DNA from 2 places in the Aneurinibacillus sp. UBA3580 genome. Region 2 is predicted to be linked to the other one. Evidence: riboswitches for the same ligand, from Rfam matches in the RefSeq annotation. Region 2 holds a riboswitch; the other holds the start of a gene.
What was found. Region 2 has a riboswitch for glycine ahead of gcvT (glycine cleavage system aminomethyltransferase GcvT). Riboswitches for the same ligand answer to the same signal wherever they lie in the genome.

Region 1 (11,732 bases), on a different contig from region 2:
ATTAAGCAAAACCAAGGCCAGGTCAAAAAATCCTATTAACACAGGGAATAACAGAATTTCTGTTTCTATATTGAGTCAATATTTATTCAATTCAGCCAATTTTAACTCGATTGCTTTATTTATTACCTTACACTGGTTTACAAGGAGCTATGTCTTTCTGCTCTTCTGCTGACAGTAGCTCCTTATTCATTAAAACGCTTTCTTTCAAAGGAAAATAAAGAGGCAGCCAATAGAGCCTACTCTTGTATTGCCTTTTTAACCAGTTGATGGAAATGATGCAGTGTATGTTCGGTAGGAGAGTAAATCCCGTTCTCGAATGCCTGAGAACGAAAACCCATTTGCAGTAACTCTACCAGCTCGAAATCTTCTTCCCGTACTTGATCGACAAATGCAATCATGTCCTCTTCTTCTTTCGTTATGTTAACATCGGTAAAGTAATAACGGTATACCGCCATTGTCTGTTCTGCGCTGATGGGAATAAGTTGCGTTGTGGTCATATTTCCGGTTCCTGGATATACACTTAGCATCATGTTTGGCCAGATCCAATAAAAACGTACACTTGCACTGTCATCTTTACCTTTGACCGTTGAGTATTGGTAGGAGAATTTATCACAGGGAACAAGGTTGTAATTGGACATGTCAAACGTTTTCGCAAATGCCGGATGCGCAATCGAACAGTGATCGCATTCCAGGAAATTATCAACTACCGCTTTCCAATTCGCTTCAATAAGCCGGCGATTCTCTTTAACCAAGAGCAGTGAATCCATGAACGGATATCTCTCCAGCTCGCTTGCAAATTCTTGATACGCATCCGCGAAGGAAAGGGCATCCGGATCCAAATTCACAAAAATCATAGAGCGGTATACTTCTAAGCGAATGGACCTCATGCAGCTGTGCTTCCCAAGTTCATTTGTGGTAAAGTTAGGGGCTCTGTGCAAGTGTCCATCTAACTTAAAGGTCCATCCATGATAAACACACTGCAAAACTTTTTTGTTTCCCTGCTCACTGCGTTCCACCTTTGTACCGCGATGCGGGCAAATGTTATAAAAGGCGCGCAGTTCCCCATCCGTTCCATGAGTGACGATAATAGGCTCCCCGGCTACATCAAAGGTAAAGAAGTCCCCTTCGTTTTTAACCTGACTTGTATGCCCTACCAATATCCAATTCTTAGAAAAAATTTGTTTCCTTTCTTTGTTAAAAATATCCGGATTTACATACCATTCATAGGGCAGCGTAGGGGTAAAGGATTGGATGCTTTCCTTTGTAATCATAACTAAGAAATCCTCCTCTTCATCGATTATACTTACGTTTTTATCATCACCCGCACGGATGATGGTTCTCTCGCCATTCTTTATTAGCAAATTCAATACCAATTCCAAAACCCTATTAACACAAGGAATAACAGAAATTCCGGCTTTTCGTGATAGAAAAATCGAGTTATAATTTACTCAATTTTGTCAATTTTAACTCAGTTGTTAGTAATAAAGGAATCGATAGAAATGGAACTATCTTCACTTACGTCCTTCGGGCATTGAAACGGCCCTATCTCTGTGAAGCAATACGATGGCCATCCCATATAGAAGGAAAATAAACAGGACAAGAATGCCCCAGTGGGCGGAAAAATTGCCGTTCAGCGCGGGGAGCGGCTGCTGCAGGGCGCTTCTCCCGTTGATATTAACAATGTCTCCTCCGATTAACTCGTACCCCCATTTGCTAACAGCCAGATAAAATACAGCTTTTATGCATGCAGGCTTTACATAGGCAATAGGTACAAGCGCTCCCGACAGAATAATCTGGGGAACGAGTACAATCGGAATGGTGCTAAGCGCTTTATCAGAATTAGAAGCGATGGCCGATATAACCAGGCCCATCATTCCCCCTGCCAGCGAAAGCAGAAAAAAAGCCAAAACGTTTGGCCAAAACTCCGGCAGATCAAGCGTACAGGCAACAATCGAGACAAGAAGCAGGGTTTGTATCAAAGAAATAACCGACAGCACGCCAATTTTCGAGAACAGATAAGGGCCAACCCGCATGCCGGCTAGCCGCTCCCTTCTGTAAATCGCCTTTTCTTTCACGATTTCCCGCGCTGCATTGGACGTTCCCAACCATATCGAGGTAAATACCATCAAAGCGATGCAGTTGGACATAAAGCTTCTCCGGTTTTTCTCTTCCTGAATGTTTTGCTGCACTTCTTCCACTTTTCCAGCTGCTACAATCTGCCGGGTTACCTCCAAATCCTGCGGCCGATACTCGCTGTACCTGAACGTAGGGGCACTGTGATAAAAAGCAAGGACAAGCAAACATGGAATAATGAAGGCTTGAAGACACAGGATGACAAGGTTTTTTCTATCCCGGCTAAGCAGCCGTATATAACGTCCGGTCAGCATCTTCCATTGTTCAAAAAATGAGGAACAAGCGGCGCTTTTTTTCACCATATCTTGTTCCTTATTCCCGTCTGCCCGTTCGATTGGCCGCTGCCTATCTTTCACCCGGTTTTGATATTTCTGATAAACAGCGGATTGTTTGTACTTCTCAGCCCAGCTCTTCGGATTCTCTTCTGTATCAAGCTTTCGATAGATCTCTACAACATCTTCTACACCGAAGTAATTAAGCGCTTCAGACGGAGAGCCGAAAAAAGCCAGCTGTCCTTCCCGGGTCAAAAAGACAAGCTTGTCACACATCCAAAGATTCGCTGTGGTATGGGTAACCATGATGATCGTGCTGCCCTTCTGTTTCAATTCCCCGAGAAGCTCCATCATCGTTTTCTCCAAATCCGGGTCAAGTCCCGAGGTGGCTTCATCAAGAAACAAAAGACCGGGCCTGGTTACCAATTCAACGCCGATATTGACCCGCTTTCGTTGTCCGCCGCTTAAATCCTTGACAGGCAGCGAACGCTGGGCCGTTAATCTTACCTCTTCAAGCACTTCATTTACTCTGCCTGTTATTGTGTTTTCCGGTGTACCCGCCGGAAAGCGCAGGCGGGAGGAATACATAAATATTTCTTCTACCGTTAACCCGCTATGCACAATATCATCCTGCGGTACATAGCCAATGCAGGAACGAAAATCATCATAGTCTTCATAAAGATTCCGCCCGTTCACCCGGACCTCTCCCTCTGTTGCCGGATGAATGCCGGATAATGCGTGAAGCAGCGTGCTTTTTCCCGCACCACTGCCGCCCAGTATTGCCACAAATTCATGCGGCTCGATAACAAAATTAATATCCTCCAACAGTTTCTTCTCTCCGCGTCGTGTCTTTATCGTTCGAGTTAAGCAGTTGGCTTCTACCAGAAGAGAATTCGTCGTATAAGGCGGGTTGGTCAGGACAACTGGCCCCGCGCTATCCCGCAAGCCCGGCACACTCCGCGGATGAACAAGCGACGTTCCGGTTACATTTTCCATGTAATCCCCTCCCTCAGCAACTGACGTTCTAGCCATCCTTATTTTCTGCGTCCGATTCCTTTCCTACTATCCATTTTTTAACATCCTTTTTTAATTTTATACAACCCTGCTTGCGATCAGGCCCGGAATCCTCCTTTTTCATCAACAACAAAAAAGCAGCCTTGTTGCCATAAGCTCTGACTATGCGTTTTGCAACGTCATCTGGGAAAAATATATTGACACATTTTTATTATCATTGTATATTTACTTACAAAAAGTTAATAACAAATCACAAAGTAAGAAGGCGGTATCGCGATGATCATCGGCATTGGGACCCGCGTTGTATCGGTTTTGTTTGCCATCATTATGCTCGGGGCTATCTTTACAGCTAAATTATCTGCTGGATTTATGGGGAATGGACAAATGGCTGGATATGAGCTGGACTTGGCTCTGTTGGCTATGTCTATTTACCTTGCAATTAGCGGAAGCCAATCGTATTTCCTTGATTCCTTACTCCGAAAAGGAAAAGAAAACAAAACAGTTTAAATTATGAGATATCACAAAAGTCGAAGACGCTGTTCCTTCAACAAGAACAGCGTCTTTGTTTTATTTTTCTCGCGCAGGCAAAGCGAGGCGCAAAATCCTATAACCCTTGTTCATACATCTGGCGGATAATCGAGTCGATTTCCGGCTCCTGCAGAGATATATCTATAATCTCTGTCTTTTCGGAAATCTGTTGAATGAGCTGGGCAGCCGTATATTCCTCACGGTTAAATCGCAGCCATTTCCGAATTCCTTCCTCCCGAATCACCTCCACCCCTTCGATGTTCAGGCTTATATCCTTCTCTACATCGACGATTAAAATGCGTGATGTGCCGAAATGCTCCTTAATTTTTTCCAATCCTCCATCATACATGACACGCCCCTTATCAATCAGTATCATTCTCTTGCACAGCTTCTCGATATCGGACATGTCATGCGTGGTCAAAATCACCGTAATGCCCCGTTCCTTGTTCATCTCCTGGATAAATGTCCGCATTCGTTCCTTCGCCACCACATCCAGCCCGATCGTCGGCTCATCCAAGAATAAAATGGACGGATCGTGCAGAAGAGAAGCTGCAATATCAGCGCGCATCCGTTGACCTAAGGATAGCTGCCTGACCGGGGTTTGAAAAAACTCGTCTAATTTCAAAATTTCCGTAAAGGTGTCCATATTTCTGCGATACCGTCGGTCAGATATGTGGTAGACCTCTTTGAGCAGTTCAAATGATTCGATGGTCGGCAAATCCCACCACAGCTGTGACCGCTGTCCGAAAACAACACCGATTTGCCGGGCATTCTTCTGCCTTTCTTTATAAGGAACAAGCCCTCCTACGCGCACTTCTCCGGAAGTCGGCACTAAAATGCCGGTCAGCATCTTGATCGTCGTCGACTTTCCCGCCCCATTCGGGCCAATATAACCGACCATTTCCCCCGCTTCGATGGAAAAGGACACATCCTCCACCGCTGTCTTCGTGATATATTCCCGGTGGAAAAGACTGCGGATCGCCCCCCACATTCCCTCTTGCCGCTTCGCGATAACGTACTGCTTGGACAAATGCTTGACTTCGATTGCGTTCATCGTCTCTCCTCTCCTTTACGATCCGGTACTTTTATAGCGGCTCAATCCGAGCATCCAAATGCGGTAGCAAATCCAGAAAAACAGGATGCCAACCAGAAGACTAACAGAGCCCCAGTACGGTGAATAAACAGGATGTTTCTTGTCCAGCAAGAGAAGGGCCGGCAGGTAATTCACAAAGGCAAAAGGCATAATAAAGATAAAGAGCCATTGCAGGATGCGTGGGTACAGCGTTAAGGGATAGTTCATCATGCTTTTTGCGGGAAACATCACAACCCAATAAAACCGCTCCGACCGTGTTGTCCAGAAGGCGATAGCAGAAATCAGCACCACAATCCCGCTCTGAATGAAAACCCCTCCGGCAACAGCGCCAAGAAATACTCCCCATTTCCACAATGACCAATCGAGTCCAAGCTGAATGTAGGCAATCACGACCGCTGCAATGCTGAATAAAAGCTGACCAAACGCTCCAACATCAAACTTCATCGCCATAAAATGAAAAAAAGGATGCAGCGGACGAATGAGAAAACGATCGAATGTTCCGTTTACTATATACTGATCCATACTGCGAAAATGCGAGAAAAAAAGGACACATACACCCCAGGAAAGAACGGCTAACGCAAAAAGGAAAATCAATTCCCAGAACGTCCAGCCTGCCAGAGCTTTAAACGAGGATAGCATCACCCACATAGTAACCGCCGTCCCCGCATAGCTCATCGCCCAGCCCAGAATATTCATGAAAAAAGCATAGCGGTACTGCATTTGAGCGCGTATGCTGGCACCAACCATGCGAAAATAAAGACGATAGCCTCTTAGCCAAAATGCAAGCATACCTTCTTAGCCCCCTTGAACAACAATCTTTGAGGTCGCCTTTGCCCATACAAAGCGAAGAATGAGAAAGGAAATGATGAGCCAAACGAATTGGACAAGGAGAGCCTCCACCAATGTCTGCCCCTGCAGTTGCCCGGTGAAGATGGAATTTGGTACAAAAAAAATGCCCTGAAACGGCAGATACCGGGCGACGCTTTCCAGCCAATCGGGAAAAAACCACAGCGGAATGACAGAACCCGAAAATAAGGAAATCGAAAAATAAAAAATGTCTTCCACCCCGCCTGTCTCAATTAACCAGAAAGTAAATAAACCAAAGGTTAGTTCAATACTATACCGAATCAGATAGCCTATCACAGCAGAAATCAAGAAGAGTCCCCATTGCGTTAGTGACGACGGAATAGAAAGATCGAACAGCCAGAACAACACCACATAAAGAGGAAGAACAGCCGTCAGAAAATGAAAAGCAATGTTGCCAAGGTCAGAAAATAAGGTTCTTGTGGGATAATCATAAGGCCGCATGATTTCCATGGCGATATCGCCGGTTCGCACCCGCTCTTGAATTTCCCATAACGGTGTACCGGCTCCATGAATCCCCTGTAGCATCTGGCTAATCACGATATAGCTTAACATCGATTCGAACGAAACACCGGCAACCGACTCTTTCCCGCTGTATAGCCCGTACCAGATAAAGCCCCACATACATAAAAAAATGACATTGGAAAGCAAGCGGGTCCAAGCATCGAATCGATACGCTGCCGAACGCTGAAAGGCCTTCCGGGAAAACGCAAGATACATTCGGAGCTGTTTCATTTGCTCCCTCCCAAGTATTTATTCATCATTACTTTGATACTATATTTATTTTTGATTTTATCCAAGTTGACTTCATGGAACAATTGAAATTCCAGTCCCATAAAAGAATGGAAACTATACGTATGCGAAGAAAAGGACAGGCAGCGTTTACGCGTGCGCCTGTCCTTTCTGCGGACGAAGGGATTGCTTATAACGTGGAAGCTTTCTCCATGTCCTGTTCTGCGGAAGATTTTCCTCTGTTCTCCTGACGCAGCGCCTGCTTCAGCGCAGGAAGCAGCAGCAGGCTTAATATTGCGCCAGCCAGGCTGCTGATGAAAAACGGAGGGATAAAGGCGAAGGCGCCCGCATTTTTCCCCAGAAGAAGCGAAGCAATAGGCACCGAAATAAGCGCGCCGATGATACCCGTGCCGATCACTTCTCCAATGGCCGCCCCATACGTTTTCCCTGTCCATTTATACAGAAGGCCAGCGAGCAAGGCGCCGATGATGCTTCCGGGAAACGCCAGCACGGTTCCGATCCCAAGCAGATTGCGGATCAGTGCAATCATGAACGCAATGATGACGGCCGGTCCGGGGCCCAACGTTACTGCGGCGATTATATTGACCGCATGCTGTACGGGATACGCTTTGGCAACGCCGGCCGGAAACCAGAGAAAGCTCGAGCCGACAATGCCGATGGCGACCAGGAGCGCCATTATTGTAAAACGTAATGTTGCTTTCGTTTGCATACATTCCCCTGCCTAACATTTTTATCTTTAATCAACGATAGCGTTCCTCTTTAAACGGGTTGGCGGTCATGGAATAGCCAAACTCCTCCCAAAAGCCTGCTTCGTCTTCTTTCATAAATCGAATCCCTGAAGCCCATTTGGCACCTTTCCACAAATAAAAGGAGGCCGGCGGGATAAACCGTAATGGATATCCATGCTTCGGACTAATATCCTGCCACTCATGATGCTGATCTTTCCAGCGATAAACAAACAAAGCGTCGTTCCCTAACAGGGCTTCAAGCGGCAAATTAGCTGAATAGCCAAACCGATCGCCGTTATAGTATCCGTATATTTTGACATACTTTACACCTTCATTAAGTTCCACTAGATTTACCAGCTCACGCATCGCAATTCCTTCAAACGTGGTAGCAAATTTCGACCATCTCGTAACGCAATGCATATCGATCGTCGATATCGTCTTCGGCAGCTTCATCACTTCAGCAAATGACAAGGAGGTTTCATTTTTCACTTCACCAAAAAGTCTAAAATCCCATGTCGCTTCATCAAATTCATACACATCTCCCTCGTGAAGAATAGGCCATTTTTCGGTTTCAAATTGACCTGGAGGCAGTTGTTTTTCCACTTTGCTTCATCCTTTCTCTATCCAGACTGTTGTCCTTTATTCAAACGAGTTGTTTTTAAACATAATACAGGTATACAGATTGCCATGCAAGATACATCTCTTTACTTTAATATATAACTATACTTTGAGATGCTACATATTTTTTGATAGAATATAGTTATGCTTTTGTGGTAATACATAAAGAGTTAAACTACTTGAGAGCTTACCTGCTAAACGCAGAATCATTATAAAGAAAGAAGATGAAAGTATGTCTAACACAAAACGACTATCTGATATTCCATTTTCCGTGCTTGATCTTTCTCCGATTGTCGAAGGCGGCACTCCGGCTGATGCTTTCCGAAATACGCTTGATCTGGCACGCCATGCGGAGAAGTGGGGATATACGCGATACTGGCTGGCCGAACACCATAATATGCCGGGCATCGCCAGTTCAGCGACTTCGGTTGTGATTGGCTATGTGGCAGCGGGAACTTCAAAAATCCGGGTAGGCTCCGGCGGAATCATGCTCCCGAATCATTCTCCCCTTGTGATTGCCGAACAATTCGGGACGCTTGAATCTCTGTTTCCCGGACGCATCGATCTTGGTCTTGGCCGTGCGCCAGGAACCGATCAGCTCACTGCACATGCCTTGCGACGGGACAGCAGAAGCGATGGACAGGATTTCCCCGAGCAACTGGCTGAGCTGCGGAGCTACTTTGACCCGTCTTTAACTTCAGGAGTGAGACGCATCCGTGCGATTCCCGGGGAGGGGCTGAATATTCCAATCTGGCTATTGGGCTCAAGCGGCTTTAGCGCCCAACTGGCCGGACAGCTCGGACTGCCATTTGCCTTTGCCAGCCATTTCTCGCCGGAAAATACGCTGCCGGCCCTGGAATTATACCGCCAAAGCTTCCGCCCTTCAGAGGTGCTTGATGAGCCATATGCAATGGTCGGGGTTAACGTCATTGCAGCGGATAGTGACGAAAAAGCCCGCTGGCTGGCAACCTCTTTGCAGCAGCAATTCCTGAACTTGATCCGAAACAATCCTGGAAAACTGCAGCCGCCAGTAGAAAACATAGACGAACTCTGCAACGAGTTCGAAAAGGCTGTGCTTCATAAGCAGCTTGGCTCCTCCATCATCGGAAGGCCCGAGACGGTTAAAGAGAAGCTGCAGTCGTTCTTAGATGAAACCCGGGCGGATGAGTTAATGATCACTGCCCAAATTTTCGACCACCAATCCCGTCTACGTTCTTTTGAAATCGTAGCTGAGATTATCAAAAAGGAAAATAACGCATAATTCACTGTTATTAGAACCTAAGCAAAACAACGACGCTGTTCCTTCACCAAGAACAGCGTCGTTGTTTTGCTTTAAATTATCTATTATAAATACTTAAAAAAGAGCGTCTTTTATCCTTCATCTTGATTTTTTTCTTTGTAAGTGTCTATAATATCCTTTATTAATTACATAACATCGGATGAACCATACAGGAGAAGATCAAACGATCTACCGATGGGGCAAAAAGCTGGTCGGACAGCTTTGAAACTCTCAGGTCTTGAATACAAGCAGAACTGTATGGGGACGAATCTCTGGAGAGACTCCCTTCTGTCACCCAAACGACATGAAGGAAACAGAGCACCGAAGGAGCAAATCTGCCTGTTTGGCGGATAATCTCTCAGGTAAAAGGACAGGGACAAGCGACAGGAAATGCCGATTCCGAATCGGTTTATTTTTCTATCCTTGTATCTTCAGAGACCATTTCATTTAAATGAAATGGTTTTTTATTTTTTCGGCAAAGGAGATTTGGAGATGGAGACGGTAAGTCAAGCGTTAGAAACAATCAATCATTATGTATGGGGACTGCCTACCCTCATCCTGCTTGTGGGAACAGGCATCCTTCTCACAGTACGCCTGCGGGGCCTGCAGTTCTTCAAGCTGTGGTATGCCCATAAGGTGGCGTTCGGAAAATCACAGGATACATCCTCTGCCGGGGATATTAGCCACTTTCAGGCACTAATGACCGCCATGGCGGCGACCATCGGAATGGGAAACATCGCCGGTGTCGCAACGGCAGTGTCCATTGGGGGGCCCGGTGCGGTATTCTGGATGTGGATTACCGCCCTGTTCGGCATGGCAACAAAATACTCAGAGGCCATTCTCGCTGTAAAATATCGAATCAAGGGCGAGAACGGGGAATATTCGGGCGGTCCGATGTATTATCTGGAACGCGGTCTGGGGAAAAAATGGCTGGCGGTGCTGTTTGCCATTTTTGGTACAACCGCTTCATTCGGCATCGGAAATATGGTACAGTCCAACTCGGTTGCCGAAGCGATGAAAATTAACTTTTCTATGTCTCCAACTGTGACCGGTGTGATTATGGCTATTTTTATCGCTCTCGTTATTTTAGGCGGGGTTAAAAAAATAGGGAAAGTCACCGGCTATTTTGTTCCCGTGAAAGCTTTTTTCTATATTATCGCCGGTTTGTTCATTATCTTTTATCATATCGATGAAGTGCCTGCAGCGTTTTCGCTGATTTTCTCGGGCGCATTCAACGGCTCGGCAGCTGTTGGCGGTTTTGTCGGCTCCACGGTTGCGACAGCGATCCAAATCGGTGTAGCGCGCGGTGTGTTCGCAAACGAAGCCGGTTTGGGAAGCGCGCCGATTGCAGCAGCGGCAGCCAAAACTAACGCACCGGCTAAACAAGCACTCGTATCTATGACAGGAACGTTCCTGGATACGTTTGTCATATGTACGATTACCAGTCTAGTACTGATTACAACCGGCGCCTGGAAATCTGGAAAAACCGGTGTGGAAGCGACAACGTTAGCCTTTCAATCCGTATTCGGCAGCGCCGGAAGTATGATTCTTGGCATTGCGATTGTTTTGTTTGCCTATTCGACAATTCTTGGCTGGGCATACTACGGAGAAAAATGCGTAGAATACCTGTTGGGCCGAGGTGCCGTTCGATATTACCGCTATATTTTTGTCGGTATGGTCGCAGTCGGTGCGAACTTAAAACTCGGGATGGTATGGACCTTTTCTGACATCGCGAACGGACTGATGGCGATTCCAAATTTAATCGGTCTGGTCGGATTGAGCGGCGTGGTCGTAGCGGAAACAAAACGTTTCCTGCAAGCAGAAAAACCAGAAACATCCCCTAAGAAAATCGCAGGCTAACCTAATGAAGGGAAAGTATATGTCACTTTATCACTGTAAAGTGACATATACTTTCCTATACCATAAAAAAGAGCGATTGCTCCGGCTCCCTAGCTGCGTTCAACGCAGAAATTTATATGAAAGTGCGATCAACAGCATAACTGCTATACTTATGAGCGTACCATAAAGCGGGGATGTAAGGACGACGCCGATAAAAATGAGGGTCAGCGCAGCAAGGGCAAACAAACTCCCGACCGGAAGCCTTTGTCCGGTGCGTATCCGGCTTCGCACATGTGCCGCCGCTAATAAAATCCACACGATCAACACTGAATAACCAGGAATTACCATGAAATGATCGAAGGTTTTTCCATCTGTAAAAAAAGCGATAATAACACCAAAATATAGAAAAGCAATACTGACCAATAGAGCACGTATAGGAACATGCCGTTCAGATAAAGCCGCTAGAAACTTTGGGGCCTGACCGCACAGTGCCTGGTTATAAAGCATCCGTGAAGCGGCGTACATGCCGGTATTCGTTGCAGACAAGACAGCCGTCAGCATAACAAAATTCATAATATCTGCCACGTAAGGGATCCCAACCGCCTCGAACA
Region 2 (6,102 bases):
TCAGCATCCCGAGCATCCCTTTCTGTCTCAAAGTATAAGCCGCAGTAATGCGGCGCACCTGAGCATAGTATCTGCGCATATTTAGGAAAAAATGTTGGGGATTGAAGGAAGAAAAAAGGAGAGACAGGCACGCGATCTATTCTGACGTGCTTGGCCTCTCCTCCGCTTTCTATTCAGGTTTTGTATAGCGCAATATCGGCTTCCGGGCCGCCAGCACTTCATCAAGACGGCTCACTACCGTATGATGAGGCGCCTCCTGTACAATTTCTGGTGTCTGTTCCGCTTCCTGCGCGATTTGAATCATAACATCGATGAATTCGTCCAGCGTTTCTTTCGACTCTGTTTCCGTCGGCTCGATCATCAGGCACTCTTCCACGATAAGCGGGAAGTAAATCGTCGGCGGATGGTAGCCGAAATCAAGCAGGCGCTTGGCAATATCAAGCGTGCGTACCCCTTGCTTTTTCTGACGTTTGCCGGACAGGACGAATTCGTGTTTGCATACGTGGTCAAACGGCAAATCATAATATTTAGCCAGCTTGCGCATCATGTAGTTGGCGTTCAGCACTGCGTTCTCGGACACAAGACGCAGCCCCTCCGGCCCCATTGTGCGGATATACGTATAAGCACGCACGTTGATACCGAAGTTGCCGTAGTATGCTTTTACGCGGCCGATCGACTGCGGACGGTCAAAGTCAAGACGGTAAACATCGCCTTCCTTGACAACCATCGGTTTTGGCAGAAATGGGATGAGCTCCTTTTTCACGCCGACCGGACCGGAGCCCGGGCCGCCGCCGCCGTGCGGAGTTGTAAACGTCTTGTGCAGGTTCAGATGAACAACGTCAAATCCCATGTCCCCCGGACGCGCTTTCCCGAGAATCGCATTGGCGTTGGCACCGTCGTAATACAGAAGGCCGCCCGCTTCGTGCACGATCTCCGCAATTTCTACGATGTTTTTCTCAAACAGGCCGAGCGTGTTAGGATTGGTGAGCATAAGCGCCGCCGTATCCGGACCGACTGCCTGACGCAGCGCCTCCACATCGACGAATCCGTTCTCGTCCGATGCCACAGTGATGGTCTCAAGTCCGGCTACGCTGGCGGAAGCCGGGTTTGTGCCGTGCGCAGAGTCGGGCACGATAACCTTGGTGCGATTCTCGCCCCGGCTTTCATGGTAGGCGCGAATCATCATCAGACCGGTCCATTCGCCCTGGGCGCCCGCCGCCGATTGCAGCGTTACCGCATCCATGCCGGTAATCGCCGCAAGGTCTTCCTGTAATTCATACATTAACTGCAGTGCGCCCTGTACCGTCTCTTCCGGCTGATACGGATGAATGCGGGCAAATCCCGGGTAGCGAGCCACATCTTCATTAATTTTCGGGTTATATTTCATCGTGCAGGAGCCGAGCGGATAGAAACCGGAGTCGACCCCATGATTGCGCTTCGACAATTCCGTGTAGTGGCGCATCAACTGCAATTCACTCACCTCAGGCAGCTCCGCCGGCACCTCGCGCAGATATGTGCCCGGAATAACAGATGTAACATCGACTTCCGGTACATCGCAGGCAGGCAGCGAGTAGCCGACACGTCCCGGCTTGCTCATCTCAAAAATCAGCGCTTTGTCTTTTTGCTGCTGTTCATTTTTCTGCATGGTATTAGGCATGGCGCGCTCCCTCCAATCTTTTCACCAGTCGATCGATTTCTTCCTTCGTGCGCAGCTCTGTGACCGCGAGCAGCATATGCTGCGCAAGCTCAGGATAATCACGCGACAAGTCGAAACCGCCGATAATCTCATCCTTGAGCAGCGCTTTATTGATATCGCCGACCGGACGCGGCGTTTTAATAACGAATTCGTTAAATACCGGCGCATCGTATACGACTTCGTATCCGTCGAGCCTTGCAATCTGCTGTTTGGCATACTGTGTCTTCTGTACATTCAGAAGCGCCATTTCCTGCACACCCTGTCTACCAAGCGCCGTCATCGCCACTGCCGCGGCCAGCGCATTCAATGCCTGGTTGGAGCAGATATTAGATGTCGCTTTCTCGCGACGGATATGCTGTTCGCGCGCCTGTAAGGTCAGCACGAAACCGCGGCGTCCCTGCTCGTCTTTCGTTTGTCCTACAATACGGCCCGGAATCTGACGCATCAACTCTTTTTTCACCGCGAAATAGCCGCAATGCGGACCGCCGAACGCCATCGGAATGCCGAACGGCTGGGCGTCGCCCACCACTACGTCGGCACCGAATGCACCCGGTGGCTGCAAAATCCCCAGTCCGAGCGGATTGGCGCTTACAACAAACAATCCTTTATATTTATGGGCAATTTGCTCGATCGCGGCCAGCTCCTCAACCGCACCAAAGAAGTTCGGATACTGGACAAGGACGGATGCCGTATTTTCATCGACCGCCGCCTCGAGCGCCTCAAGATCGGTGAGTCCGTTTTTGCAGCCAATTTCAACCACTTCAAGCCCCTGGCCTTTCGCATATGTCAGCAGAATAGAACGGGCTTCGGGATGCACGGCACGGGAGACGACAACTTTCTTCCGCTTTGTCTTCGCTGCAGTCATTGCGGCAGCTTCCGCCAGGGCCGTCGCCCCGTCGTACATGGATGAATTCGCTACGTCCATGCCGGTCAATTCGCAAATCATCGTCTGAAATTCGAAGATTGCCTGCAATTCACCCTGGCTAATCTCCGGCTGGTACGGCGTATAAGCCGTATAAAACTCTGAGCGGGAAATCACGTGATTGACCACGCTCGGAATGTAGTGGTCATACGTGCCTGCTCCCAGGAAGCAAGCGTAATCGAGCGCATTGACATTCTTGCCCGCCATTCGCCCCATATGCTTCGTCAGCTCTGCTTCCGGAATCGCTTCCGGAATCGCAAGCCTCCCTTTGAAACGAACCTGCTCCGGAATATCGGAGAACAGGTCGGATATATCAGAAATGCCAAGGTCGGCCATCATCTCTTTGCGGTCTGCCTCCGTTGTTGGAAGGTATCGATACTTCACGGTCACAGTTTATTCCTCCTCTTTGCTAAACGCTTCGTACTGCTCCGCCGTCATCAGCGCATCCAATTCTTCCGGATTCGAAAGCTTAACAATAACCATCCAGCCTGCCCCGTATGCATCACTGTTAATCGTCTCCGGTCCTTCTTCAAGCTCACGGTTGACTTCTACGACTTCCCCGCTAACCGGCGCATAAATATCGGAGACGGCTTTTACCGACTCGACGGTGCCCATGCTTTCGTCCGCTTTCACAACGGCCCCTTCTTCCGGCAGCTCTACAAACACAATGTCACCCAATTGTTCCTGCGCAAAATGCGTAATGCCGATACGGACACGTCCTTCATCCAGCACTTCTACCCATTCATGCTCCTTGCTGTATTTAAAAGCGGATTGTACCTGGCTCATAATCTCTTCTCCCCCAATTTTCCTTTACTGGTTTTATGCTTTCGGCCGTTTATAAAACGGCGTAGGCACTACTTTCGCTTTGACCCGCTTGCCGCGGATTTCCACATCCAGCTCCGTACCGAGCTCACTGTATTGGCGCTTTACAAGCGCAAGCCCAATATTTTTCTTAAGCGTAGGCGACTGTGTACCCGTCGTCACTTCGCCGACCCTCTCTTCCCCTGCATAAACCGGGTAGTGGGTGCGCGGAATGCCGCGTTCAATCATTTCGATACCGACCAGCCTGCGCGGCGCGCCTTCTTCCTTCTGCTTTTTCAATGCTTCCTGTCCGATGAATGGCATAGGTTTGTCGACTTTGACGGCGAAGCCCAACCCTGCTTCAATCGGGCTGATATCCTGGCTCAGTTCCTGCCCGTACAGTGGCAGGCGTGCCTCGAAACGAAGCGTATCACGCGCGCCTAGACCGCACGGCAGTACATCACCTGCGCCAGCTTCGAGGATTTTCTTCCATAATATCGGTGCCTCTTGCGCTTTGACATAGATTTCGAATCCGTCTTCTCCGGTATAGCCGGTACGGGAGACAAGGCCGGATACACCGGCCAAATTAACATCCTGTTTAAAATGGAAAAAACGGATGGCAGATAGATTGGTGTCCGTCAGCTTTTGAAGCACCTCTTCGGAAAGCGGTCCCTGAAGCGCCAGCTGTGCCGTTTCGTCGGAGATATTGCGAAGCGTAACTTTACCCTGAACATGCTGCCGCATCCACTCGTAGTCTTTTTCGATATTAGCAGCGTTGATAACCAGCAGGTAATGGTTGTCTGCCAGCTTGTAGACAAGCAGATCATCCACTGTACCGCCGTCCGGATAACACATAATCGAATACTGGGCCTGGTCTACGGCCAATTTGGACGCATCATTCGTTGTTATCTTCTGTACGAATGCAAGCGCATCCTCTCCCTTTACTTCCACTTCACCCATGTGGGATACATCAAACAATCCTGCTTTTGTCCGTACTGCTTCATGCTCTTTTTGAATGTTTGAGAATTGAACAGGCAACTCCCAGCCCCCGAAATCAATCGTTTTGGCTCCATGCTTTTCGTATAGGGGGTACAGAGGCGTTCGTTTTAAGGCAGACATTTGTTTCCAACCTCCATTATTTTTTTACTAACGTACTCTCATAAAACTAAAGAAAAGATAAATATGGAAAAAGGCGAACGCCTTTTTCTTCCCTGGTTCTTACTCCCTCTGTCCTTTCCTTCTTTTCTCATGATTTTCACAAAAAAAGGACAGAAATAGGGTATATCCCCCTATCTCTGTCCTTTTTACCTGAGAGCTACCCGGCACAAGCCATCTCTCTACGGCTTTCTGACCGGTTTCCCCTTTGGTGGTCCGCCATGCAGACTCTCTCCAGAGTTGCGTCCCGCAGAGGTACTTTTGCCTGAGAGATTGAAAGGTATCTTGCTCCTTCGGCGACGCGACCGACGCGTTCTCTCCCTCTGCTTTCATCCGCACGATATTTTAGTATTGGAAAAAATCAAATATGTAATCCTTTTCTATCGTAACACGAATCAGAAAAATTGCAATGCACTTTTTCAGCTTTCCGCTAACAATAAAATCCTTATTTAATATAATGTTTGTTTTTAAACTATAAAGAGATAAAAATAAAAACAAAAAACAAAATAAATAAACAAAAAAAACGAACTTTAAGGTGGATGATACGTTTTTTTCGTTCCGTCCTATTAAAACGGAGTGGACAATAGGTTCCACTCCGCGTTCTTCTGTGCTCTATTTTCTATTCTGTTTAGGTTCCCATACACATCTATAAATCGGTTCGGCTCTAGACAGTACGATGCAATCACCTTCTACGGTAATTTCAATCGTTCCATAGCCGAGAATATCCTGTATCTCGGGTGGCAGTATTAAATTCCCCTGTTCATCAAATCGGCCAAGCAGCGGTTTTTTTTCCATCATATGTATGCCCTCCCTATGGCCCGGCAACAAAGTTTTGTGCCTTTCCGATACCATTCCTTTTATTATTTCATCATCCTGTCCTCTGATAAAACACTATATAAAAAAACGTGAACTTTTTGTTCATTACTTAAGACTCATTTTAGCAAAAAAAAAGAGAGAATACAGGAAAATCTATGAAGAAAATCTTATTATAAAAGTACACAAGAAATTTTTACCTCAGTTAGAAGGGAGTGTAATCTCATGTTATCCAATTGCTCTGCGTGCGGCAAAGTATTCATGAAAATTTCCAAGCCAGTCTGCCCGGATTGCGTGCGCAAGGAACTTGAAACTGTTAAACGCATCCGTGATTACTTAAAACCGAAAGAAAAGCGAACTGCTCCCCTGGCACAAATCTCGCGGGATCTCGATATACCGATCCGCTATATCGAATATTTGATTCGCGAGAAGTATTTCGACCTTACGCGCTATCCCAGCCTGCAATATAAATGCAAGAACTGCGATACACTCATCACGCTGGGCGAATATTGCAGATCATGCTCCGAAAAGCTGCGCAATAACCTTCTTGCCGCCAAGGAAAAGGCGGAGAAAAACGAGAAAGATAACGACGGGTCAGGCAGTCATTTTTATAAATCACGCTTATAAGCCTCCCTTCCGACATACATATGTACAAGTTAAAGAATGAAGATATATCGACATCCTTTGGCGGAACGAGATACCTGAAGCGAAGAAG

Region 1: it holds a riboswitch for glycine, as region 2 does, so the genes downstream of both, B2899_RS08015 (alanine/glycine:cation symporter family protein) here and gcvT (glycine cleavage system aminomethyltransferase GcvT) in region 2, are expected to answer to the same signal.

Annotation. Positions count from the first base shown of each region.
Region 1 covers NZ_DFMZ01000049.1:30,231-41,962, forward strand. Annotated here, with positions in the region: gene B2899_RS07970 (aromatic ring-hydroxylating oxygenase subunit alpha) at 237-1,271, opposite strand; gene B2899_RS07975 (ATP-binding cassette domain-containing protein) at 1,512-3,401, opposite strand; partial or broken gene B2899_RS07980 (DoxX family protein) at 3,684-3,926, shown strand; gene B2899_RS07985 (ABC transporter ATP-binding protein) at 4,024-5,001, opposite strand; gene B2899_RS07990 (ABC transporter permease) at 5,017-5,829, opposite strand; gene B2899_RS07995 (ABC transporter permease) at 5,836-6,639, opposite strand; gene thiW (energy coupling factor transporter S component ThiW) at 6,827-7,366, opposite strand; gene B2899_RS08005 (molybdopterin-dependent oxidoreductase) at 7,398-7,988, opposite strand; gene B2899_RS08010 (LLM class flavin-dependent oxidoreductase) at 8,236-9,264, shown strand; glycine riboswitch at 9,545-9,666, shown strand; gene B2899_RS08015 (alanine/glycine:cation symporter family protein) at 9,775-11,142, shown strand; partial or broken gene B2899_RS08020 (amino acid permease) at 11,242-11,732, opposite strand, start outside.
Region 2 covers NZ_DFMZ01000022.1:56-6,157, reverse strand. Annotated here, with positions in the region: partial or broken gene B2899_RS03335 (TraR/DksA C4-type zinc finger protein) at 1-7, opposite strand, end outside; gene gcvPB (aminomethyl-transferring glycine dehydrogenase subunit GcvPB) at 170-1,657, opposite strand; gene gcvPA (aminomethyl-transferring glycine dehydrogenase subunit GcvPA) at 1,650-3,002, opposite strand; gene gcvH (glycine cleavage system protein GcvH) at 3,012-3,404, opposite strand; gene gcvT (glycine cleavage system aminomethyltransferase GcvT) at 3,438-4,538, opposite strand; glycine riboswitch at 4,713-4,814, opposite strand; glycine riboswitch at 4,818-4,907, opposite strand; gene B2899_RS03310 (hypothetical protein) at 5,187-5,372, opposite strand; gene B2899_RS03305 (hypothetical protein) at 5,613-6,014, shown strand.